DNA from 2 places in the Arthrobacter sp. Y3224198 genome. Region 2 is predicted to be linked to the other one. Evidence: predicted binding sites of a transcription regulator. Region 2 holds the regulator's gene; the other holds the start of a gene.
The links. Region 2 encodes LexA, which represses DNA repair genes until DNA is damaged. Its sites were predicted from a motif close to TCGAACANNTGTTCGA; they were not measured.
Positions count from the first base shown of each region.

Region 1: AC5RUF_RS03905 (LexA family protein) is a predicted target of LexA. The motif match lies at 5,122-5,137, and genes of this name have one in related genera.

Region 1 is NZ_JBNHFG010000004.1:130,082-141,722, reverse strand. Features, by position in the region: gene AC5RUF_RS03945 (aldo/keto reductase) at 1-470, shown strand, start outside; gene AC5RUF_RS03940 (SOS response-associated peptidase) at 482-1,186, opposite strand; gene AC5RUF_RS03935 (hypothetical protein) at 1,285-1,623, shown strand; gene AC5RUF_RS03930 (aldo/keto reductase) at 1,620-2,465, opposite strand; gene AC5RUF_RS03925 (NAD-dependent epimerase/dehydratase family protein) at 2,605-3,600, shown strand; gene AC5RUF_RS03920 (TM2 domain-containing protein) at 3,783-4,382, shown strand; gene AC5RUF_RS03915 (hypothetical protein) at 4,404-4,550, opposite strand; gene AC5RUF_RS03910 (hypothetical protein) at 4,712-4,990, opposite strand; gene AC5RUF_RS03905 (LexA family protein) at 5,164-5,580, shown strand; gene AC5RUF_RS03900 (Y-family DNA polymerase) at 5,573-6,886, shown strand; gene AC5RUF_RS03895 (hypothetical protein) at 7,018-7,458, shown strand; gene arfB (alternative ribosome rescue aminoacyl-tRNA hydrolase ArfB) at 7,503-7,925, shown strand; gene AC5RUF_RS03885 (CoA transferase) at 7,928-9,304, opposite strand; gene AC5RUF_RS03880 (SDR family oxidoreductase) at 9,450-10,283, shown strand; gene AC5RUF_RS03875 (DUF1697 domain-containing protein) at 10,340-10,885, shown strand; gene AC5RUF_RS03870 (M15 family metallopeptidase) at 10,939-11,604, opposite strand.
Region 2 is NZ_JBNHFG010000016.1:30,094-41,734, reverse strand. Features, by position in the region: gene hflX (GTPase HflX) at 1-1,468, shown strand, start outside; gene AC5RUF_RS10485 (ATP-dependent DNA helicase) at 1,461-3,500, shown strand; gene lexA (transcriptional repressor LexA) at 3,633-4,382, opposite strand; gene AC5RUF_RS10475 (LysM peptidoglycan-binding domain-containing protein) at 4,813-5,196, shown strand; gene AC5RUF_RS10470 (histidinol-phosphate transaminase) at 5,323-6,423, shown strand; gene hisB (imidazoleglycerol-phosphate dehydratase HisB) at 6,665-7,282, shown strand; gene hisH (imidazole glycerol phosphate synthase subunit HisH) at 7,279-7,917, shown strand; gene AC5RUF_RS10455 (hypothetical protein) at 7,923-8,081, shown strand; gene priA (bifunctional 1-(5-phosphoribosyl)-5-((5-phosphoribosylamino)methylideneamino)imidazole-4-carboxamide isomerase/phosphoribosylanthranilate isomerase PriA) at 8,105-8,854, shown strand; gene AC5RUF_RS10445 (SseB family protein) at 8,857-9,705, shown strand; gene AC5RUF_RS10440 (MFS transporter) at 9,740-11,053, shown strand; gene AC5RUF_RS10435 (DUF1844 domain-containing protein) at 11,192-11,620, opposite strand.

The DNA of each region.
Region 1 (11,641 bases), on a different contig from region 2:
ATGCACAGCGGCGGAACTTCACCGGGCTGGTCAGCGAACAGTCCATCTACAACCTGATCAACCGGTCCGTGGAACTGGAAGTGATCCCCGCCGCGCAGGAATACGGGCTGGGGCTCCTGCCGTGGTCCCCGCTGCAGGGCGGGCTGCTGGGCGGGATCCTGCAGAAGGAGGCCGACGGCGGCGGGCGGCGCGCGGACGGCAGGGTGCGGGACCTGCTCGACAAACACCGGGAGCAGATCCGCCAGTACGAGGAATTCGCTGCTGAGCTGGAGATCGAACCGGGCATCCTGGCGCTGGCCTGGCTGCTGCACCAGCCCGCCGTCGCCGCTCCGCTGGTGGGACCGCGCACCATGCGCCAACTGGACGACGCGCTGACCGCCCTGGACGTCAGCCTGGATGAGCAGGCGCTGGAGCGGCTGGACGCGATCTTCCCCGGCCACCGGACCGCTCCGGAGGACTACGCCTGGTAGCTGCGCCGCCGTCAGGCGCTCGCCGGTTCGATCAGCTCCGGGCCGTTGTTGCGCACAGAGTTAACCTCATTGGAGACCACCCGCGGCGTCAGCGAAGGCTCCGGCACGGCGTCCAGCAGCTGCGCGACGTCGGCGCCGTCGGTCAGCTTCGGGTCCAGCCAGTCCGCGTACAGGTCCGGCGGAATGATCAGCGGCGTCCGGTCATGGATGTGGCCCAGGGCATCGGCTGCCTGGGTGGTGATGATGGTGACGCTGAGCAGCCACTTGTGTTCGTGGTCCTCGGGCAGTGCCGGATCCGGCCAGAACTCGTACAGTCCGGCAAAAGCCAGCGGGTCCTGCCGGTCGGAGTAGAGGTAGGTGGGGATCTTCCCGTCCGCGGACTTCTCCCACTCGTAGTACCCGTCAGCCGGCACCAGGGCACGGCGCTTCACCGCGGCCTTGCGGAAGGCCGGCCTCTCCAGGATGGTTTCCCGGCGGGCGTTGATCATCCGTGAGCCGATCTTCGGGTCCTTGGCCCAGACCGGCACCAGGCCCCACTTGGCTGTCGCCAACCGGCGTACCGGTTCCTCCGCAGAGAAGCGCTCGGTGACAATCCGCACGTCATCGGTGGGCGCAACATTCCAGGACGGCCGCACCTCGGCGCCCACCGTCTGCCCGACGGCGAACGCGGACACCAGGTCCGACGTCGCCCTTGCCATTACGTAGCGTCCGCACATGGCACCCATTGTGCACCATTCCGGTGCCGGTTTCCCGGGCGCCGCCGTTCTCCGCCTTCGAACAAATGTTCTATTTTTAAAACATAAACCAAGACGCCGTGCAGCGGCTCGCCGCAAGGTATGCCCGGCGGGCGGAGCCGATCGGCCTGACCCCGGAAGAACTGGATTTCGAGCACAACCCGGTCACCACATCGGTGCCCGGCCTCCCGGTGTGGGCCTGGATCCGTTTCCCGGGCACGGCCGAGCGGGTTCGGGGCGAGGCCTGCAGCTGGTCGGCCGAAGCCGTGCAGGTGCTTTGGGAGGACGCCGGAGTCCGCCGGTCCACCTGGGTCTGGGCCTCCGCCGTAACCCGCCGGGAGAACAACAGCCGCAAGGAGGCCCTGGGAAGCCGGACCGCGCCGGACCGCACGCGACCGCGCGGCACGGAGAACGGCTAAAGCTGGGTGAATGCGGCGGTGGCCGGATCGGCGCCGATCCGGCTGCCCGCCTCCAACCCGTCCAACAGCTCCAATTCCTCCTGCTCCAGTTCAAGTTCCGCGGCGGCCAGGTTTTCCCGCATCCGGCCGGAGTGGGCGGACTTCGGAATCACGATCCGCCCCTGCCCCAGATGCCAGGCGAGGACCACCTGCGCCGCCGTCGCCCCGTATTTGCCGGCGAGCGCCGCGACTTCGGCCGCCGCCAGGGCGCTCCCCTGCCCCAGCGGACTGTAGGCTTCCACCGCGATGCCGCGCGCCATGGTGTCGGCTGCGAGCGCAGCCTGCTGGAAGCCGGGATGCAGTTCAATCTGGTTGACGGCCGGCAGCAGCTGGCTCTGTTCCGCCAGGGCGTCCAGGTGTTCGGGCAGGAAGTTGGACACACCGATCGCCCGCATGTAGCCGTCGTGGTAGAGGCTCTCCAGTTCCTTCCAGGCCTGCACAAACAGCGCCTGCGAGGGCACCGGCCAGTGGATCAGGTAGAGGTCCACCACGTCCAGCTTCAAGGCACGCCGGCTGTCCAGGAACGCGGCCCGCGCCCGCCCCTGGTCTCCGTTGCGCAGCTTGGTGGTCACGAAGATTTCCCCGCGCGGTACGCCCGAGGCGGCTATGGCCGCGCCGACGCCGGCCTCGTTGCCGTAGGCCGCAGCCGTGTCAATGTGGCGGTACCCCGCGGCCAGGGCGTCTTCCACCACTTCCTGGGTCCGCTCGGGCGGAACCTGGAAGACCCCGAAACCCAGTTGCGGGATGCGCACGGCATTGCCCAGGGTCAGTTCGGGGGCAGGGTTATGCGGGCTCTCGGTCATGATGTTGCCTCTCCTTATGTGCCTTCCGTGCGGCCTGCGTGGCCTAGGCTTGGGTGCAGTTACGGGGCCGGGCACCTCCACCTAAGCCCGGCTCTTCCCCGCAGTCAAGGAAAATTCCGGTCAGGATAGTGATGCTCCCGTGGCACTGAATTTGCTCTTCATCGGCGGCACGGGCGTGATCAGTTCCGCCGCCGTCACCCGCGCCGTCGAGCTCGGCCACCGGGTGAGCGTGTTGAACCGCGGAGTCTCGACGTCGCGGCCGCTGCCGGACGGCGTCGAGTCCCTCTCCGCCGATGTCCGCGACCTAGCCGCGGTCCGGGCCGTCCTGGGGAGCCGGGAGTTCGACGCCGTGGCTGACTTCCTGTCCTTCACCGCCGACCATGTGGCCGCGGCGGTGGATTTGTACCGCGGACGCACCGGCCAGTACGTGTTCATCAGTTCCGCCTCCGCCTACCAGAAACCGCCGGCCCGGCTGCCGGTGCTTGAATCCACGCCGCTGCGCAACCCGTTCTGGCAGTACTCCCGGGACAAGATCGCCGGCGAGGACGTACTGGTCCGCGCCTACCGTTCCGACGCGTTCCCCGGCACCATCGTCCGCCCCTCCCACACTTATGACGCCACCATGGTGCCGCTGATGGGGCATTGGACGGATATCCACCGGATGCGGGCAGGGTTGCCGGTGCTGGTGCACGGCGACGGCACCGCCCTGTGGACGCTGACGCACAGCCGGGACTTTGCCAAGGCGTTCGTGGGGATGTTGGGCCGCCCCGAGGCGATCGGCGAAAGCTACACCATCACCGGTGACCAGTTCCTGCCCTGGGATGCCGTCTACCGTGCGCTCGCAGCCGCTGCCGGGGTGCCGGATCCGGAACTGGTGCATGTGGCGTCGGAAACCATTGCCGCCCATGATCCGGGGCGCGGTCCGGGCCTGCTGGGAGACAAAAGCCATTCGGCCGTTTTCGACAACAGCAAGATCAAGGCACTGGTTCCGGGCTATCAGGCATCCATCCCGTTCTCCGAGGGCGCCCGGGAGATCGTCCGCTGGCATGACGCCCATCCCGGGGCACGGCAGCTGGACGCAGACTGGATGCAGCTGAGCGACCGGTTGGCGGCTTGGGCGCGCGGAGCTGACTGAGCCGCCGCGGCCAACACCGGCGCGGCTCCCGACGCGGGCGACAAGCGGAGCGTGTGCTGCCAACCCAAGGCGTGGCCGGCTGTTAGAGTGCCACCATCCGCCACGGCACCGGTTCCGGTGGCAGGCGGCCAATTCGTTCATCCTTCGAAACAGTCCTCGGGGGAACTTTGTGAAAGGACAGCATGTCGGAGAATAAGCAGTACCCCGGTGAGGGACAAGGTCCCGAGTCGGGGGCAACCCCGACTGACGAGCAGTACAGCTACCCGCAGGCGGATCCCGCTCCGGAGCAGCCACAGGGCCAGACTCCTTCCGCACCGGGCTACGGCGAGCCGGCGGCCGGGCAGCAGTACCCGCAACCGGGCTACGGCCAGGACCAGTCAGGGCAGGCCCCCTATCAGCAGGGCCAGTACCCGCAGGCGCAGTATCCGCAGGCCCCCTATCAGCAGGGTCAGTACCCCCAGGCGCAGTATCCGCAGGCGCCCTACCCCCAGGGCCAGTACCCGCAAGGCCAGTACCCGCAGGCTCCCGGTCAGTTCGGGTACGGACAGGGGTACGGAGAGCAGAAGTCCAGGCTGGTGGCCGGCCTGCTCGGTATTTTCCTGGGCAGCCTGGGCATCCACCGCTTCTACCTCGGGAACATCGGTCTTGGCATTGCCCAGATCGCGGTGACCGTGGTGACGTTCGGCTTCGGCGGCATCTGGGGCTTCGTTGAAGGCATCATGATCCTTTGCAACACACCGTCCTTCCGCACGGATGCCAAGGGCGTACCGCTTAAGGAGTAGCCCGTGCCGGCTGGGACACCGTCAGCCCTGCATATTGCGGCGGTAGCGGTGTTCCAGCAGCAGGCGGGCACCGTTGACCACGAGCGTCTCCACCGGAACTCCCTGTTCCTCGGCAAGTTCCTCCAGTTCCCGTCCCAGCTTCTTCGGGATCTGCAGCTCAATGATCATGGCTTAAATCGTATAGCGGCCGCGGGCGTCTTCCGGACGCCCCGTGCGTCGGCTGCGTCACCTCCGGCATCGGCGCCGCCCTCCAAACCCATCAGCAGCGCCGTCGCCCCCGTAATTCACTGGTGTGCCGCCATCGGCGGTAGGTTCCCTGCTGTCCGGCCCTAGCCGACGATGAACGTCCACGCCGCCCCCGCCATAGAGAAACACCCGAAAACCAGGTAAAAGAACCCCAAAGACCTGACAGTGGACATATCCGCGATAGTGGACATATCCGCGATAGTGGACCTTTCGGGCGGGATCCCCCTGGTTTCGCAGTAGATGCCAAACCACACGTCCGCGGCACCGCGGACGTTGCGGAACACGCACCACCCGGCCACGGCGAAGGCGGCACCGGACAGCACCGCCGTGGCCAGCCCGATCCTCAGCTGCCCCGTGACCATACTGGCCAGGAAACCTGCGGGGAATACCGAATAGCCCAGCAACAGTGCTGTGCGGACAGGGTGGGGCAGCTCAACCAGCAGCCGGAGTTTCGTTTCAGCGGAGCCTAACAGTGCGGTGCTAAGCTGGTCATTCGAACATGTGTTCTAGTGAAACCAAGGTGGAAGGCGTCGGCATGGCCGTGTTTTCAGCAGACCGTTCCCGCAGGGCCGCCCCTCCGGAGGCCGACGCTGCCACGGCGGCAGGTTTCCCCAGCCCGGCCCGGGATTACTTCGACGGCCGGATAGACCTCAACCGGCACCTGATCCGGGACCCCACCTCCACCTACGTGGTGCGGGTTGAAGGGGATTCGATGGCCGGCACCGGCATCTGCAACGGCGACGAACTGATTGTGGACCGCTCGCTCACGCCCCGGGACGGCGCCGTCGTGGTGGCCGTCGTGAACGGCGAGCTGGCGGTGCGCCGGCTGCTGCTGGACGGCGGCAGGATCCTGCTGCGCGCCGAAAGCCCCGGATATCCGGAGATCGAAGTGGCCGAGCCGTCGGAGCTGTCGGTGTGGGGCGTTGTGACCCGGTGCCTGCACCATGTCTGAGGAACCTGCCGCCGCGCATGCCTCCAACGGCTCACGGATTGCCCTGGTGGACGTTAACAGCTTTTATGTCTCCTGCGAGCGCGCCTTTGACCCGAAGCTGGCCGGGGTGCCCGTGGTGGTGCTGTCCAACAACGACGGCTGCGTGGTGGCCCGCTCGGATGAGGCCAAGGCGCTGGGCATCAAGACCGGCACGCCCTGGTTCAAGTTGGCCGAATCCGCAGCTCAGGTGAGCCTGGTCCAGCGCTCGAGCAACTACGAACTGTACGGCGACCTGAGCGCGCGGGTGATGGAACTGCTGGGCCGCTACGCCCTGTGGCAGGAGGTCTACTCCATTGATGAGTCCTTCCTCGGCCTGGCCGGCACCCCTGCAGAGCTTGAAGCCCAGGGGGCAACCATTCGCAGCGCCGTGGCCCGGCACACGGGTCTGCCGGTGTGCGTGGGCATTGGCAGCACCAAGACGCTGGCGAAGTTCGCCAACCGGATAGCCAAACAGAACCGGCACCTGCAGGGCGTGTGCAACCTGGACACCATGGACCCGGCGGTGGTGGACACCATCATGTCCCGGGTGCCCGTCACCGGCCTGTGGGGCGTGGGGGCGCGGCTGGGGACCCGTCTGGCGGCCTTGGGCATCGAATCCGTGGCGGACCTGCGCGCAGCGGACCCGGCGATGATCCGGCGGAAGTTCTCGGTGATCCTCCAGCGAACCGTGCTCGAACTCAACGGCACCTCCTGCATCCCGCTCGACGACGAGCGCGCAGACCGCAAACAGCTGATCTTTTCCCGCAGCTTCTCCACCCCGGTGACCACGCTGGCCGAGATGCGCCAGGTCATGAGCATCTACGCCCAGCAGGCCGCAGCCAGGCTCGCGCGGGAAGGACAGCAGGCGAGCGTGCTTACCGCCTATGCGGGCACGTCCCACTTCAGTTCCAAAGCGGCGTCATTCCCCTCCGCCACGGTACGGCTGCCCGCTCCGACGTCGGATCCCGTGGTGCTCAGCCGGGCCGCCGTGGGCGCCTTGGAGACTGAGATGGTGGAGGGCATTTCCTACACGAAGGCCGGAGTCATGCTCACCGGCTTGGAAGCCGCCGGTGAACAGCCGCTTTTTGATGCCTTCGTGTCCGACCAGGAGCGCCGCAACCTCGGCGACCTGCTGGGCCGGGTCACGGACAAGTACGGGGCGTCCAGCATCGGCCTGGGCCTGGCCGGCATCACCACCGCCAAGCCGGAGTGGACCATGTCCCGCAAGTACTCCTCGCCCCGTTACACCACCGAGTGGAGCGAACTGCCCGTGGTCCGGGCACTCTGAGCGGATACCCGGAACCGCAGGCAGGAACAGGCAGTCTCCGCCGCTGACGCACGCTCCCCGCCGGTTTACGCTCTAATCCTGCAATTGTTTGTCCCGCAACCGCTTGTCTAGCAGCCATCCCGGGGGTTCGCATGGATGTTTTCTGGCCAGGCGCCGTCATCGGCCCGGTTGTCGTAATACTGTGCCTGATCGGTATCCGGAAACGGGAGGCGCTCGCCCAGGCCATGTTCTCCGGGCAGGAAGCGCTCTACGGGACAAAGTGGGCCAACCGGTCCATGGGCGATCCCAAGATACGTCCGGCCCGACTGATAGCTCCTTTCATCGCCGGCACCGTCATGGGCGCTGCGTTCTTTGTCCTCTCGCTCACCGGCGTCCTTGAGCTGGACGGCACGCAGAACCCGCCTCCACCCCCGGGCTTTGTGCTCGCGGCACTCACCGGAGTCGGGTTCGGCTTAGCGGCTGCCGTCTACCTGTTCACCCGCAAGGGCCGGCAGCCCTCCCGGAAGCTGCTGTGGGGCCTGATCCTCGCCGGCATGGCGTGTATGGCCGGTGCAGCCGTCTTCCTCCGCTGACCCCGGTGGATCCGGCGTCCTCCGTTTCGTGGGACGCTGGATATATGGACCTGGTCGTGTCGCCTGCGCTGACGATTCCCGCAGCGGAGTTTAACTGGCGGTTCTCCCGTTCCTCCGGGCCCGGTGGCCAGCACGTGAATACCTCGGACAGCCGCGTTGAGCTGTTGTGGGATGTTGCCGGGTCGGCAGTGCTGACGGAAGAGCAGCGCGCGATGCTGCTCGGGCGCCTGAAGAACCGGCTGGTCGCCGGCGTGCTGACCGTGACGGCGTCGGAACAGCGCTCGCAGCTGCGCAACCGGGAGAGCGCCCTGGCCAAACTCGCCGCCCTCGTGGCAGACGGTCTGGCACCTGCACCGCCCAAGCGCCGCCAGACCAAACCCACCCGGGGCTCCAATTACCGGCGCCTGGATACCAAGAAACAGCGGTCAGTGACCAAACAGCAGCGGCAGCGCCCGCCGCGGGACTAGCGTCACTGCCAGGCCAGGTCGGCGCTGCCGTAGGGCGGCGGTATCCAGGGATACTCAAGCCGCACGCCGCCGACCAGCAGCGGCGGCGGAACATAGGTCAGCTCACCGAAGGCACTGGCTCCGCGGCGCAGGACCGGTTCGGGCAGCGCCGACGCTTTGGTCCCGGGCGGCGGGCCGGGCAGGCGCAGCAGTTCCAAAGCGGTCCGGGCCAGCGACAGGTGCGCTGTTCCCACAATGCCGCGCGATCGTGCCGCAACCAGGGCGACGGCGGCGGCGGACATTCCCAGCCCGGTGGCGTAGTCCAGCGCCTGGACCGGCAGCGCCCCGGGCCGCCACGCGCCGTCGTCCCCCGTGCTGCCATACAAGTGCGCAATGCCGGTGGCAGCCTGGACAATACTGTCGAAGCCCCGCCGCTCCGCCCACGGGCCGGAGTCGCCCCAGGCATCCAGGCACACCACGGCCAGGTGCGGATAGTCCGTCCGCAGCGAGACCGGGTCCAGGCCCAGCCGGTCCAGCGACCCGCCGCGGTAGGCGGTAAGGACGACGTCGGCCTCCGCGAGCAGGGCGCGCAGCCGCGGCTGGACGTCCGGATCGGACAGGTCGGCCACCGCGCTGCGCTTGGCGAACCCGGTGTCCACGTACTGGTCCTCCAACTCCGGGAGCGCCGGAGGATCCACGCGCAGCACGTCCGCGCCCAGGGCGCCCAGGATGCGGCTGCCGGAAGGGCCGGCGATGACCCGGGTCAGGTCCAGCACCCGGAGGCCCGACAACAGCCCGCCGTCCCCGGATTTCGGGGCTAATCCGGGACCGGAATCGCGCAGATCCAAACGCAGCCATGGTTCAGCTGTCACCGCCTGGCCTGCCGCGGACACGGACCACTGCTCCGGGGTCCGAACCTCGGCCGCCAGTCCCCCGCGGGCGGTCACCGCTTCCTCCACCTCGGCGGCTGTACGGCTGCGCAGGGCATCGTCCACCTGCTCCGGGCCCTGCACACCCAGGGCCGCAAGCAGGGCGGCCTCGTGGTGCGGATAGTTGGCGTGCAGGCGGATCCAGCCGTCGGCGGTGGGTCGGAACCCGGACAGCGGGGCGAACCCCTGTATCGGCTTGTTGTTGATCCGCAGGTGCGTGAACGAGGCAAAAGCTGCCGCGACGCCGTCGGAGGTCAGACCAATCCTGGCCCGGCGTCCGGCGGATTCTGCGTAGGAGGTGACTGCTGTGGCCAGCATCTGCGCTGAGCCCAGTGCCAGCCCTTCAACATCCAGCCGCCCGCCCCACCACCAGCGCGGGCCGGCCCAGGGAGCGGGCCCCACGTTTTCCGCCAGCAACGGAGAAAGGCTTTGGGCCAAGGGCGGGACGGGATTTTCCACGGAGGTGGCCATACCGGAATTATGCGCGTGGGAGCTGATTCCGGCCAGCAGCGCATAGCCGACGGCCGCCCTCCTAGGGCGGCGCGGACGTGCAGGGGCTACGCTTGGCACCGGGGATCCCGTCCTCATCAGCAGCATTTGTGGACAAAGGAGCATCATGGCAGCGGACGTACTGGTCATCATTGGCGTAGGCGGCATGGGACAGGCGGTAATGCGCCGGCTCGGTGCGGGCCGGAAGGTCCTGCTGGCGGACTTCAACGAGCAGCTCCTGGCCGGCGCTGTCACCGCGGCTGTAGGTGACGGTTACGACGTCGTCTCCGCGAGGGTTGATGTCTCTTCCCGTGAATCGGTCCAGGCACTGGCCGCCACCGCCCGGGAACTGGGCAACGTCACCGGGGTGGTGCACACCGCCGGCCTCTCCCCCGTCCAGGCCCCGGTGGAGGCCATCTGGAAGGTAGACCTCTACGGCGTGGCCGTGGTGCTCGAGGAATTCGAAAAGGTCATCGCCCCGGGCGGCGCCGGCGTCGTCATCGCCAGCATGGCCGGCTATCTGGGCGGCGGGAGCATTCCCGCGGACACGCTGGCCAGCCTCGCCGCCGTGCCGGCCGATGATCTGTTGCTGATCCCCTTCGTGGCGGAAATCGACAATGCCGGGCAGGCCTACAGCGTGGCCAAGCGCGCCAACCAGGTCCGGGTACAGGCTGCCAGCCTGCGCTGGGGCGCCCGCGGCGCCCGGGTCAACAGCATCAGCCCCGGCGTGATCTCCACGCCCATGGGCCAGCAGGAACTGGCCGGCGAGTCCGGGGCGCAGATGCGCGCCATGATCGAGGGATCGGGCACCAAGCGGGTCGGCACCCCGGCGGATATCGCCAATGCTGCCGCGTTCCTGCTCAGCAGCGATGCCAGCTTCGTCACCGGAACGGACTTGCTGGTGGACGGCGGCGTCGTGGCCGCGGTCGATACCGGTTCCCGGATCCGGACGGCGGGCTAAGGCGTTCCGCCCGGGGGCGTTGCCGGGGAATGCGCCGCTGTGGTCGAATCGGGAGCATGACTGAGTATCTGGTCCTGCTGCGCGGCATCAACGTGGGCGGCCGGAACAAGGTGCCGATGAAGGACCTGCGGGCACACCTGGAGCAGCTGGGCTACGACGACGTCTCCACGTACATCGCCAGCGGCAACGCGTTCCTCACCTCGGATGAGCCCGCGGACCTGGTGACGGAGCGGATCGAGGATTCGCTGGTGCAGGCGTTCCACCTCGATGACGAGCTGATCCGCGTTCGGGTCCTGGACCGCCCCGGGTTCCAGGGCGTCATCGAGAACAAGCCGGAGAACTTCGGGGAAGAGCCGGACACCTACCATTCCGACGCGATTTTCCTGATGGGCATCGACACCGGGACGGCGCTGGCCGCGTTTAATCCGCGCGAGGGGGTAGACGCGGTCTGGGCGGGCGAAGGCGTCATCTACTCCCGGCGCCTGAGCGCCGAGCGCACCAAAAGCCGGCTCAGCAGCATCATGGCATCCCCGTTGTACAAGTCCATGACCATCCGCAGCTGGAGCACCACTATGAACCTCTGGGACCGGTTTCAACCCTGACCGGCACAATGCCGCCGGTTGCACGGACCGCGCCGATCAGTGTGCGGGGGCGGTCAGTAAGCGGGCGCGGCCGGAAGCCCGACGAACTGCTCCAACGTCACTCCGGTGTCATGGACCATCTGCGCATATTCAGTGCCCACATAACGCAGGTGCCAAGGCTCGTAGGCATAGCCGGTGATGTGTTCGGCACCGGCGGGATACCGGATGACGAATCCGTACCGGTGGGCATTTGCCGCCGCCCAGGTGCCCGCGGCCGTTCCCGCGAAGCACCCCTCCAGGGCGCAGGTGCCGTCCGGGTTGCCGATGTCGATGGCCAGTCCGGTCTCGTGCTCGCTGTATCCGGGCCGGGCAGAGATGGAGTCTGCCACCTCCGCGCCGTAGCGGGCGGTGTAGTACTCGTAGAGGCGGGCCTGCTCGGCCCGGGACCGGAAAGCGCTGACCGCCGTAATGGGGACTCCGGCTGCGGCGGCATCCGCCACCAACCGGGCGTAGGCAGCGGCCGCTTCGGCCCGCAGCGGCACTCCCCCGGCGTCGGCAAGGTCCTGCGGAATCCCGGCGTCGGGCAGGGGCAGGTTCTTGTTGACCACCACCACGGCGGGAGCACCCGGCGGCGCCTGCACCGGCACAAGGGCCGCCGCTTCCTGCGGGGTCTCCTCGGGGGGACGGCCGGTGTAGCCGTAAAAGGAAATGATCAGGCAGAGGAAAAGACATGCGGCCATTTCCGCATATGTCCTGCCCCGACTGCGCTCTTTCGTA
Region 2 (11,641 bases):
GGAAAGCGCCGTCGAAACCAAGTCCGCGTCAACCGAATCATTGCGCGGACGTGCGCTGGCCCTGTCGGACACAGATGACGGGCACTCCGTCCACGACGGCGAGCAGCAGGACCTGGAAGAACGCCGCGCACTGCGCCGCGTCGCCGGTCTCTCCACCGAACTCGAGGACGTCACCGAGGTTGAATACCGCCAGCTCCGGCTGGAACGGGTGGTGCTGGCCGGGCTGTGGAGCGAAGGCACCGCAGCAGATGCGGAGAACTCCCTCAAGGAGCTTGCCGCCCTGGCCGAGACCGCAGGATCCGAAGTCCTGGACGGCATTATCCAGCGCCGGCTCAAGCCGGACCCGGGCACCTTCCTTGGTTCCGGCAAGGCCCAGGAACTCAAGGACATTGTGATGGCCACCGGCGCGGACACCGTGATCGTGGACAGCGAACTGGCACCGTCACAGCGCCGCGGCCTGGAAGACATTGTCAAGGTCAAGGTCATTGACCGTACCGCGCTGATCCTGGACATCTTTGCCCAGCACGCCAAGTCCCGCGAAGGCAAGGCCCAGGTGGAGCTTGCCCAGCTTGAGTACCTGCTCCCGCGCCTGCGCGGCTGGGGCGAATCCATGTCCCGCCAGGCCGGCGGCCAGGTGGGCAGCGCCAGCGCCGGCATGGGATCGCGCGGTCCCGGTGAAACCAAAATCGAGCTGGACCGCCGAAAGATCCGTACGCGGATGGCCAAACTGCGCCGCGAAATTGCGGGGATGAAGCCTGCCCGCGAAACCAAGCGTGCCAACCGCCAGCGCAACGCCGTGCCGTCGGTTGCCATTGCCGGGTACACCAACGCGGGCAAGTCGTCCCTGCTCAACCGTCTGACCGACGCCGGCGTGCTGGTGGAAAACGCCCTGTTTGCCACCCTGGACCCCACCATCCGCAAGGCGCAGACGGAGGACGGCATCGGCTACACGCTGGCGGACACCGTCGGTTTTGTCCGGTCCCTGCCCACGCAGCTGGTGGAGGCCTTCCGCTCCACGTTGGAGGAAGTGGCCGATGCAGACCTGATCCTCCACGTCGTTGATGCCTCGCACCCTGACCCTGAAGGCCAGATTGCCGCGGTCCGCACGGTCCTGGCCGAAGTGGATGCCCGCAAGGTCCCCGAAATCATCGTGCTCAACAAGGCCGACGCCGCCGACCCGTTTGTCCTGGAGCGGCTGCGCCAGCGTGAAAGCCGTCACGTGGTGGTTTCGGCGCGTACCGGGGAAGGCATCCCCGAGCTGTTGCAGGCCATCTCCGAAGGCATTCCCCGTCCCGGAGTGGACCTGGAGCTGCTGGTGCCGTACGAGCGCGGCGACGTCGTGTCCCGGCTGCATCAGCAGGATGCGGAAATCATTGCGCTGGACCATGTGGAGACCGGAACTCGGTTGCACGTCAAGGTCCGCGAAGGCCTGGCCGCGGAGCTGGAGCCGTTCGTGACCCATGGGTAGGAAGTCCGCTGAGGGGCCGGAGCAGGTCCTCGAGCTTCTTGATGCTGCCGTCTCTGGCATGGGCGGGCAGAACCGTCCGGGGCAGCACGAGATGGCCCGGCAGGTGGCGGAGGCGATCGAGTCCGGTGACCACCTGCTGGTCCAGGCCGGCACCGGCACGGGAAAGTCCCTGGCGTATCTGATTCCGCTGATCAGCCACGCCCTGGAAAGCGAGAAGCCCGCGCTGGTGTCCACCGCCACCCTGGCCCTGCAGTCCCAGATCGTGGGCCGGGACCTCCCGCGCCTGCTGAAGACCCTGGAGCCCCAGCTTCCCCGCGAGGTGGATGTTGCCCTGCTCAAGGGCCGCAGCAACTATGTGTGCGTCCACAAGACCGGCGGCGGGTTCCCCGAGGAAGACGAGGCCGGAACACTCTTTATGCTCGGCGACGAGCAAGCCGTGCCGCACCCGGCCCCGTCCGGCGGACCCACCTCGGCACTGGGTCGCGACGTCGTCCGGCTGCAGGAGTGGGCCCAGGAAACCGAAACCGGAGACCGGGACGAACTGCTGCCCGGCGTCAGCGACCGGGCCTGGCGCCAGGTCTCCGTGACCTCTATGGAGTGCCTCGGCGCCCAGAAATGCCCCGTGGCCGAAGCCTGCTTCAGTGAACGGGCCAGGGCCAAGGCCGCCGAAGCCGACCTGGTGATCACCAACCATGCGATGCTTGCCATCGCCGCCTTTGAAGGCCTGGCCGTGCTGCCGGACTATGACGTGGTGGTCATTGACGAGGCCCACGAATTGCAGGACCGGGTCACGGGTGCCGTGACCGGCCAGTTGTCCGGGACCATCATCTCGGCGGCGGTTTCCGCTGCCCGCAAGCACACCTCCGCCACCATGGAACCGCTGGCCGCTGCCGGCCGTGCGTTTGACCAGGTGTTTGCCCCCGTTCCGTCCGGGCTGCTGTCCGGGCTTTCGGAGGACCAGGAAATGGTCCTGGGCCACGTGCGCGAATCCGCCCGCACCGCGCTTTCCGATTCCAAGCCCGAGGGCGACAACGTGGACGGCGGACGGCAGATGGCCCGCTCCCGGCTGATGGCCGTGCAGGAGCTGTGCGAACGCATCCTGGACGCCGTGAACTCCGGGGAAGTCCTCTGGACGTCCCGTCCCAGCACCTTCTCGCCCGGGGCCGGCTACACCGCCCCCGAAGAGGACTCCCCGCCCACCATCAACGTGGCGCCCCTGTCCGTTGCCGGGCGGCTGCGGGAAGGGCTCTTTGACGGGCACACCGTGGTCCTGACCTCGGCCACGCTGGCGATCGGCGCGGAATTCGGGCCCGTGGCAGGCGCCCTCGGACTGTTGGGAACGGGTGCGCCCAAGTGGACCGGCACCGACGTCGGCAGTCCCTTTGACTACCCCCGGCAGGGCGTCCTCTATGTTGCCAAGGATCTGCCCAAGCCCGGCCGGGGCACCTCCCCGGAACAGCTGGACGAAATTGAAGCGCTGATCAAGGCGTCCGGCGGCGGCGCACTGGGACTGTTCTCCTCCCGGCGCGCTGCCGAGGAAGCCGCCGATGCCCTTCGGGGACGGGTCGATTTTCCGATCCTGTGCCAGGGTGAGTCCACCATGTCGGCGCTGGTTAAGCAGTTCGCCGACGACGACGCCACCTGCCTGTTCGGCACCATGTCGCTGTGGCAGGGCGTGGACGTGCCCGGAGCCTCCTGCCGGCTGGTCATCATGGACCGTATTCCGTTCCCGCGGCCGGATGATCCGCTGATGACGGCCCGCACCCGGGCGGTAGCCAAGGCAGGCGGCAACGGCTTCATGAGCGTGTCCGCCACCCATGCCGCGGTGCGGCTCGCCCAGGGCGCAGGCCGGCTGATCCGCGCCTCCGGCGACAAGGGGGTGGTGGCGGTCCTGGACTCCCGCCTCGCCACCGCACGGTACGGCAGCTTCCTGCGGGCCGCGCTGCCGCCGTTCTGGTCCACCACCGACCGTTCCGTGGTGCTGCAGGCACTCCAGCGGCTCTCGGCCCAACATGCCGGATCCCGGGGCTGACATCCGGGCCGGGCAACCGCTGCATGTAACCAGCCATAAAAACAGCGCCGCCGGCTTCGAAGCCGGCGGCGCTGTTGTTGATTAAGCACTGTTGTTGGTTAATGGGCTCTGGCCACGGGGGACCAGCCCGGGTCAGAGGGAACGCATCACCGAAACCACTTTGCCCATGATGGTGGCCTCATCGCCCAGGATGGGCTCGTAGCGGGTGTTCTGCGGCAGCAGCCATGTGTGCCCGTTGCGTTGGCGGAAGGTCTTCACCGTGGCCTCGTCTTCGAGCAGGGCGGCAACAATGTCGCCGTTCTCCGCGGTGGGCTGGCGGCGTACCACTACCCAGTCACCGTCGCAGATGGCTGCGTCCACCATGGAATCGCCGGCCACCCGAAGCATGAACAGGTCGCCGTGGCCCACCAGCTGGCGGGGCAGCGGAACCACTTCCTCCACCTGCTGGTCGGCAAGGATGGGACCGCCGGCCGCAATGCGGCCCACCAGGGGAACCATCGCCGTGTCAATGGCCGTGGTGAGGTCGCTGACGTGCGAGGCGCCGCTCTTTGACCCGGACTCGGCCGGGGTGGTTCCCGCCGTGCTGTCCGGACGTGCCTCGTCCGCAGGGCCGTTGCCCCGGCGGGCAGGGGCGTCCCGAAGCATCAGCGGCACGAGGATTTCCATGGCGCGCGGCCGCTTGGGATCGCGGCGGATATAGCCCAGCTTCTCCAGCTGGGTCAGCTGATGCGTGACGCTCGAGAGGCTGGCCAGGCCAACAACGTCGCCGATTTCCCGCATGGACGGCGGGTAGCCGTTGGCGTTGACGGAACGCTGGATGGTTTCGAGGATTTTGGTCTGGCGGGCAGTCAGACCCTTGCTGCGGCCGGCCGGAGCGGGCACGGCAGGGGAGGGGGTGCTGCCATTGGAAACAGTCCTGCGGGCCACGTCGGCTTCCCTTCACGGTCGGCCCGCCGGTGCGGGCCAAATGGTTCGGCGGTCTAACTGGACCCGGACGGTGCTGTAACCGGTGCCGGACCGTTTTGTCAGAGGCGGATGGTTAGTTGGTTCCAGCCGCTTTCCGACAGGTTCAACGCTAGGGGAGCGCAGCACGTTTATCAAACATATATTCGAGCGAGTCTCGACAATGTTCGTAGATAAGTGCTAGAAATGTTCGAGTACCACTTAGAACATACGTTCGAGTCCGGCCCTGCGACACCTCGCCGGGCCCACCAGATGTTCGAATGCAGTTTCGAGGCACAGTGTTCTTCCCGGGTTAGTCGGGAAGGACCGGACAAAGCCACGCTGCGGTTCGGACCGGAAAGGTATTGAGATGTCAGTACACGTAATTCCCTTTGCACCGACCCGCAGCACCCGCACTTCCGGCAGCACTCCCCGTACCGGCCAGGCGCCGCTGCGCCTGACCCGCCGTGGACGGCTTGTCCTGGTGGGGGCGCCCCTGATGTTTTCGACCGCTGCGCTTCTGGCATTTGTCGGTTTCTTCACCGCGCCGGCCATGGCATCGGCGGATTCCGCCGAACAGACCCGTACCCTCCAGGTGTCCGTGTCCAGCGGAGACTCGCTGTGGTCCCTCGCCACGGAATACGCCCCGGAGCGCGATCCCCGCGATGTCGTGGCCGACATCGTTGAACTGAACAACCTGGACAACGCCACGGTGCCCGCCGGCCGCCAGCTCTACATTCCGGTCGCCTCCTGACCGCCGGACGGTCCGCCGCCCAGGACCCGTCGTCACGAATGCACCGGCATCTGGCGGCCACAGCTCCGGCTTCATGCCGCGTCGTTCAATTCACTGCCGGACCGGGCCGCACCCTAAGCTGGACAAGTGAGTGAACAGCTGGAAAACCTGAACCGACTTCCCCTGCGCGAAGATCTCCGCGGCCTGAGCCCGTACGGAGCACCGCAGCTGGATGTGCCGATCCTGCTGAACGTCAACGAAAACACCCATGGACTTCCCGGGCATGTACGGGAGGCGATTGTCGAGGAAATCCAGGCGGCCGTTTCCGGCCTTAACCGGTACCCGGACCGCGAATTCACGAAATTGCGGGAGAACCTGGCGACGTACCTGGGTCACGGGCTTACCGCGGAGAATATCTGGGCCGGCAACGGCTCCAACGAGGTGCTGCAGCAGATCCTGCAGGCCTTCGGCGGTCCCGGCCGCACCGCCATGAGCTTCCCGCCCACGTATTCGATGTACCCGCTGCTGGCCAGCGGAACCGGAACAGCCTACGTCACCGGCACTCGGGAAACGGACTTTTCCCTGAACCCGGCCTCAGTGGCCGAACAGATCCGGGCGCAGGCTCCGACCGTGATCATTCTCTGCACGCCGAACAACCCCACGGGTACCGCGCTGGGGTTGGACGTGATCGAGGCGGCGTACGAGGCCGGCGAAGCATCCAACGCGATTGTCGTGGTGGACGAGGCCTACGCAGAGTTCTCCCATACCGAGACTCCCAGCGCACTGCAGCTGCTTCCCGGCCGCGAGCGGCTGATCGTCTCGCGCACCATGTCCAAGGCCTTCGCCCTGGCCGGCGCGCGGATCGGTTACCTGGCTGCCGCGCCGCAGATTGCCGATGCCCTGCGGCTGGTCCGTCTGCCGTACCACCTGTCCGCCATCACCCAGGCCACCGCCAACGCGGCCCTCACCCATGCCGAAGCGCTGCTGGCCAATGTGGAGGACATCAAAGGCCAGCGGGACCGGATTGTGCGTGAACTTCGGGAACTGGGACTTACGCCGGCGCCGTCGGACGCCAACTTTGTCCTGTTCGGCGGCATGGCGGACCCCCGTGCCATCTGGGAAGGCCTGCTCGAGGCCGGCGTCCTGGTCCGGGACATCGGCATCGAGGGGCATCTGCGGGTAACCGCAGGCACAGAGGCGGAAACCACGGCTTTCCTGACCCGGCTGCGGGAACTGCTCGCCGCCTGAGTGCCGCCCGCTTCCCGGGTGCGGCCGGCGTGCCCGCACCCGCTCCGCCCGTAACGCCGCGTGCCGGAACACCCGTACCCGTGGCGCCCGCCCCGGAAAGCCCGCTCCCGGACGCCTGCCGGATACCGCACTGCCGTCCGGTGCCGGGCCCACGTTCAGGGACAGACAGGCTTCGGGACTAAACTATGACCTGCCGCAGCTTTGCCCATTGCTCCGGCCCCGACCTTCGTGAAGGAACCCCATGACTGTGGAGACCGCTACCGGACGCACCGCCCGCCTTGAGCGGACCACCAGCGAATCGTCCGTCCTCGTCGAGCTGGACCTGGACGGCACCGGCCGCGCCGATATCAGCACGTCCGTGCCGTTCTATGACCACATGCTGACCGCCCTGGCCAAGCATTCCCTGATCGACCTCACCGTCCGTGCCACCGGCGACACCCACATCGATGTCCACCACACCGTCGAGGACGTAGCCATCAGCATCGGCGAGGCCCTCAAGACGGCACTGGGCACCAAGGCAGGAATCCGCCGCTTCGGCGAAGCCACGGTTCCCCTCGACGAGGCGCTGGCCAACGCCGTGGTGGACATTTCCGGACGGCCGTACCTGGTCCACTCCGGCGAGCCCGCAGGGCAGGAATACCACCTGATCGGCGGGCACTTCACCGGCTCGCTCACCCGGCACGTTTTTGAAGCCATCACCCTGCACGCGCAGATCTGCCTGCACATGCGCGTCCTGGGCGGACGGGATCCGCACCACATTGTGGAGGCGCAGTTCAAGGCCTTCGCCCGCGCCCTGCGGGCCGCCGTCGAATCCGATCCGCGCGTCGAGGGCATCCCCTCCACGAAGGGAGCACTGTGAGTCCCCGCAACGTCACCGTCCTGGACTACGGCTCGGGCAACATCCGCTCCGCCGTGCGCGCCCTGGAGCACGCCGGGGCCAACGTGACCCTCAGCGCCAAGCCCGACGACGTGCTGAACGCCGACGGGCTGGTGGTTCCCGGCGTCGGCGCCTTCGCTGCCGTAATGCAGGGCCTGAAAGAGGTTGACGCCATCCGGATGATCGGCCGCCGCGTGGCCGGCGGACGCCCGGTGCTGGGCATCTGCGTGGGCCTGCAGGTCCTCTTCGACGAAGGCGTGGAACACGGCGTCCGGACCAAGGGGATGGGCGAATGGCCCGGCGTCGTCGAGCGGCTGGCCGCCGACGTGGTCCCGCACATGGGCTGGAACACCGTGAAGCCGCCGGAAGGCTCGGCACTGTTCGAGGGCCTGGAAGACGAACGGTTCTACTTCGTGCACAGCTACGGCGTGCAGAAATGGGACTTCGACGTCACCCAGCCGGCCATGCGCCCGCCCCAGGTCACGTGGGCCGACCATGGCGGTCCGTTTATTGCCGCCGTGGAGAACGGCGCACTGTCGGCCACCCAGTTCCACCCGGAAAAATCCGGCGACGCGGGAGCCGCGCTGCTGGCCAACTGGCTGAAGACGCTGGGCTAGCGGCCATGTGGAGCGTAGTCCTTATGGGCCTGGCCGGACTGCTGATTGGCGGAGCGGTGTCCTTCCGCAGCCAGGGCATGTCCAAAATCATCGTTATCAGTTTCTGGGTACTGGCGGGAATGTCCCTGCTGGGCGCCTACCTGCTGACCCTCGACCTATCCTGACCCCACCACCGAAAGCACAAGAGATGCCCTTCAGCGAAACTCCCGTCCTTGAACTCCTGCCCGCCGTGGATGTGGCCGACGGCCAGGCCGTGCGGCTCGTCCAGGGCGAGGCCGGCAGCGAAACCAGCTACGGCGACCCGCTGGACGCTGCCCTGGCGTGGCAGAACGACGGCGCCGAGTGGGTGCATCTGGTGGACCTGGACGCTGCGTTCGGCCGGGGCTCGAACCTGGACCTGCTCAGCCGCGTGGTCAAGTCCCTGGACTGCAAGGTGGAGCTCTCCGGCGGCATCCGCGACGACGAATCCCTGGACAAGGCCCTGGAACTCGGCGCCGCCCGGGTGAACCTGGGCACCGCGGCACTGGAAAACCCGGAGTGGACCGCCAGCGCCATCGCCCGGTACGGCCAGGCCATCGCCGTCGGGCTGGATGTCCGCGGCACCACGCTGGCCGCCCGCGGCTGGACCAAGGAAGGCGGGGACCTCTGGGAGGTGCTCGCCCGCCTCGAAGAGGCCGGCTGCCCCCGCTACGTCGTCACCGACGTCACCAAGGACGGCACGCTGCGCGGACCGAACGTGGAACTGCTGCGCGAGGTCCTCAAGCGCACGGACCGTCCGGTGGTCGCCTCCGGCGGTATTTCCAGCCTCGACGACCTGGCCGCCCTGCGCGAGCTGGTGCCGCTGGGCTTGGAAGGCACCATTGTCGGCAAGGCGCTCTACGCAGGCGCGTTCACACTTCCGCAGGCGTTCGACGTCGCCGGGCACCCGGAACGCTGAGAATGGCATCACGCGAGCTCCCCGGCCATATCGCCGCTGCCCTGGCAGGGGCAGGCGGACCCGCCGACTCCGCCGGCCGGCCCTGGTCCGGACGTGACCTGGGCGGCGACGGCAACCCGCTGCACAACTTCGACAACGACGACGGCCGTGCCGACGCCGGGTACGTCGCCGCGGTGGCGAAGCTGGTAGGCGGAACGGGCAGCGAGGCGGAGGTGGTCGCGTCGCTGGCTACGGCGCGCGTGTTTGTACCGATTGTGGCTGTGCTCGGAGAGGAAGCCGAAGGCGACCACGGGCTGGCGGCGGACAAGCAGGCGGACATGGCGCTGGTGTCGCTGACCGCCCCGGACGGCCGGAAAGCGCTGCCGGTGTTCACCTCGGTGGCGGCGCTGGAGCACTGGCATCCCGAAGCGCGGCCGGTGGCGGTCTACACACCGCGGGCAGCGCTGTCTGCCGTCTCGGAGGACGCCCAGCTGCTGGTCATTGATCCGGGGGCCGATTTCACCTTTGTGGTCCGGCGTCCGGCCATGTGGGCGCTGGCCCAGCAGCGGGAATGGGTGCCCTCCTACGCGGACCCCGATCTGGTGGCTTTTGCCCGCGCCGCAGCGGAACCGGATCCGCGGATTCTGGGCATCACGCTGCAGCAGGGCCAGGGCACCGCGTCACGTACCGCCGCGGGAGCGCCCGTTGGCGGGGGAGGGGCAGGCCCTGAGCTTAGAATGGTCGTTCAGCTCGCGCCCGGACTCGGTCCGCAGGACGTCCAGGCACTGGTGTCCGCCCTGCAGCAGCGCCTGACTGCCAATCAAGAGTTTGTTGAGCGCGTGGATTCACTGGACCTGCTGACCGCACGCTGACCTGTCAGGCGCAAGCCGCCGAAAGAGAACTGCCGTGAATTTTGGCCTGTACCGCGAGATGCTGCGCAATGCCCCCATCCGCAGGCTCCTGCTGGTGGGCATGGTTGCCCGTTTCCCCCATTCGGCCGCCGGGGTGCTGCTGACCCTGCACGTGGTGAACACGATGGACAAGGGGTATGCGGCCGCCGGTGCGGTGGCCGCCGTCGTGACCATCGGCATCGCCGTCGGCGCCCCGTGGCGCGGACGCCGGGTGGACACCGTGGGGCTGCGCCGGGCACTGATTCCCTCCGTCATCGCCGAAGCCGTGATCTGGAGCCTCGCCCCGCATGCCAGCTTCCAGTGGCTGCTGGTGCTGGCGCTGGTCGGCGGCGTCTTCACGCTGCCGGTCTTCAGCGTGGTGCGGCAGTCCCTGGGCGTGCTTGCCACCGGCGAGCAGCGGCGGACCGCCTTCGCGCTGGACTCCATTGCCACCGAACTGATCTTTATGATGGGCCCGGCGCTGGGGGCCGTCATTGCCACCCAGATCTCCTCGGTGGTCGGCCTGACGGCCGTGGGCCTTTCGGCTGCCGTGGCCGGACTGCTGCTGATCTGGTTCAACCCGCCCACCCGCACGGCAGAACCGCAGGACGCCGTCACCGCAGTGGATGAGCAGGACGCCGCGGCTGCCGCAGCCATCAGCGTGGCCCCGGCCAACGTGCAGGACGCCCCGATGGAACTCACCGGTGCAGGCCTGCCTGGCGGCCCACAGAACGTCTTCACCCGGCTCGGCAGGGGACTGGCCGGGAACTTCGGCTGGCTTACGGCCAGCGTGGCCGTGGTGTTCGCCGTGGCCGTCGGCGCCGGGCTGCTGCTCTCCAGCACCGACGTCGGCATTGTGGCCCTGGTCGAAGCCGGCGGAAATCCGTCCGAGGTGGGCATCGTGTTTGTGGCCTGGTGTGCGGCCTCCGCTGTGGGCGGTGTGGTGTACGGAGCCATGAACCGGCGGATTTCGCCCATGCTCCTGCTGCTGGCCATGGCGGTCCTGACCATGCCCATGGCATTTGCCACCGGCACGCTCAGCCTTGCTCTGCTCTCCATCCCGGCCGGGCTGCTCTGTGCCCCGGTGCTGTCTTCCGCCTCGGAACGGGTGGCGGACCTGGTATCCGAGGAACGCCGCGGCGAAGCAATGGGGTGGTACGGCTCGGCCATGACCGCCGGGACCGCGCTCGGTGCGCCGGTGGCCGGGCTGGCCATCGACGTGATCGGCCCGTGGTCCGGCTTCGTGATGGCAGGCGGCGCCGCGGCGGCGCTGGTCCTGGTGACGCTCTCGGTACGCCGGCTGGTGCGCCGCCGCCCTGTCGGGGCCTGAAACCCGGGGCATCCGGACGGGTGTCCCGGCGGGCCGCGGGCGGAAGGGCCCGGTTCCGGGCAGAAAAATGCCCGGAGAGCCGGCCACCGTCAACGGCGGCGGACTCTCCGGGCGGATACAGCGGTTGGAGAACGGAACCTAGCTGACGGGGCCGGTGAACTTCTCGCCCGGGCCCTTGCCCGGCGCGTCCTGGATCACGGATGCCTCGCGGAAAGCCAGCTGCAGGGAACGCAGCCCGTCGCGCAACGGTCCGGCGTGCTGGCTGCCGATCTCGGGTGCCGCGGCCGTGACAAAGCCGGCCAGCGCGGTGATCAGCTTGCGTGCTTCGTCCAGGTCCTTCAGCTCTTCGGCGTCATCGCCCTCGGCCAGGCCGCACTTGACGGCGGCGGCGCTCATCAGGTGGACGGCCGCCGTCGTGATGACCTCGATGGCCGGAACTTCGGCGATGTCGCGCATCTGCTCAGCGACTTCCTGCTGTGCTGCGGCGGCGGAATCGGACTCTTCGGGTGTTCCCGGGAAGGAGTGGCGGGTTGCTTCGCCCGCCGGATTGCTCTGTGGGGTACTCATACTGGTAAGCTTGTCACAGAC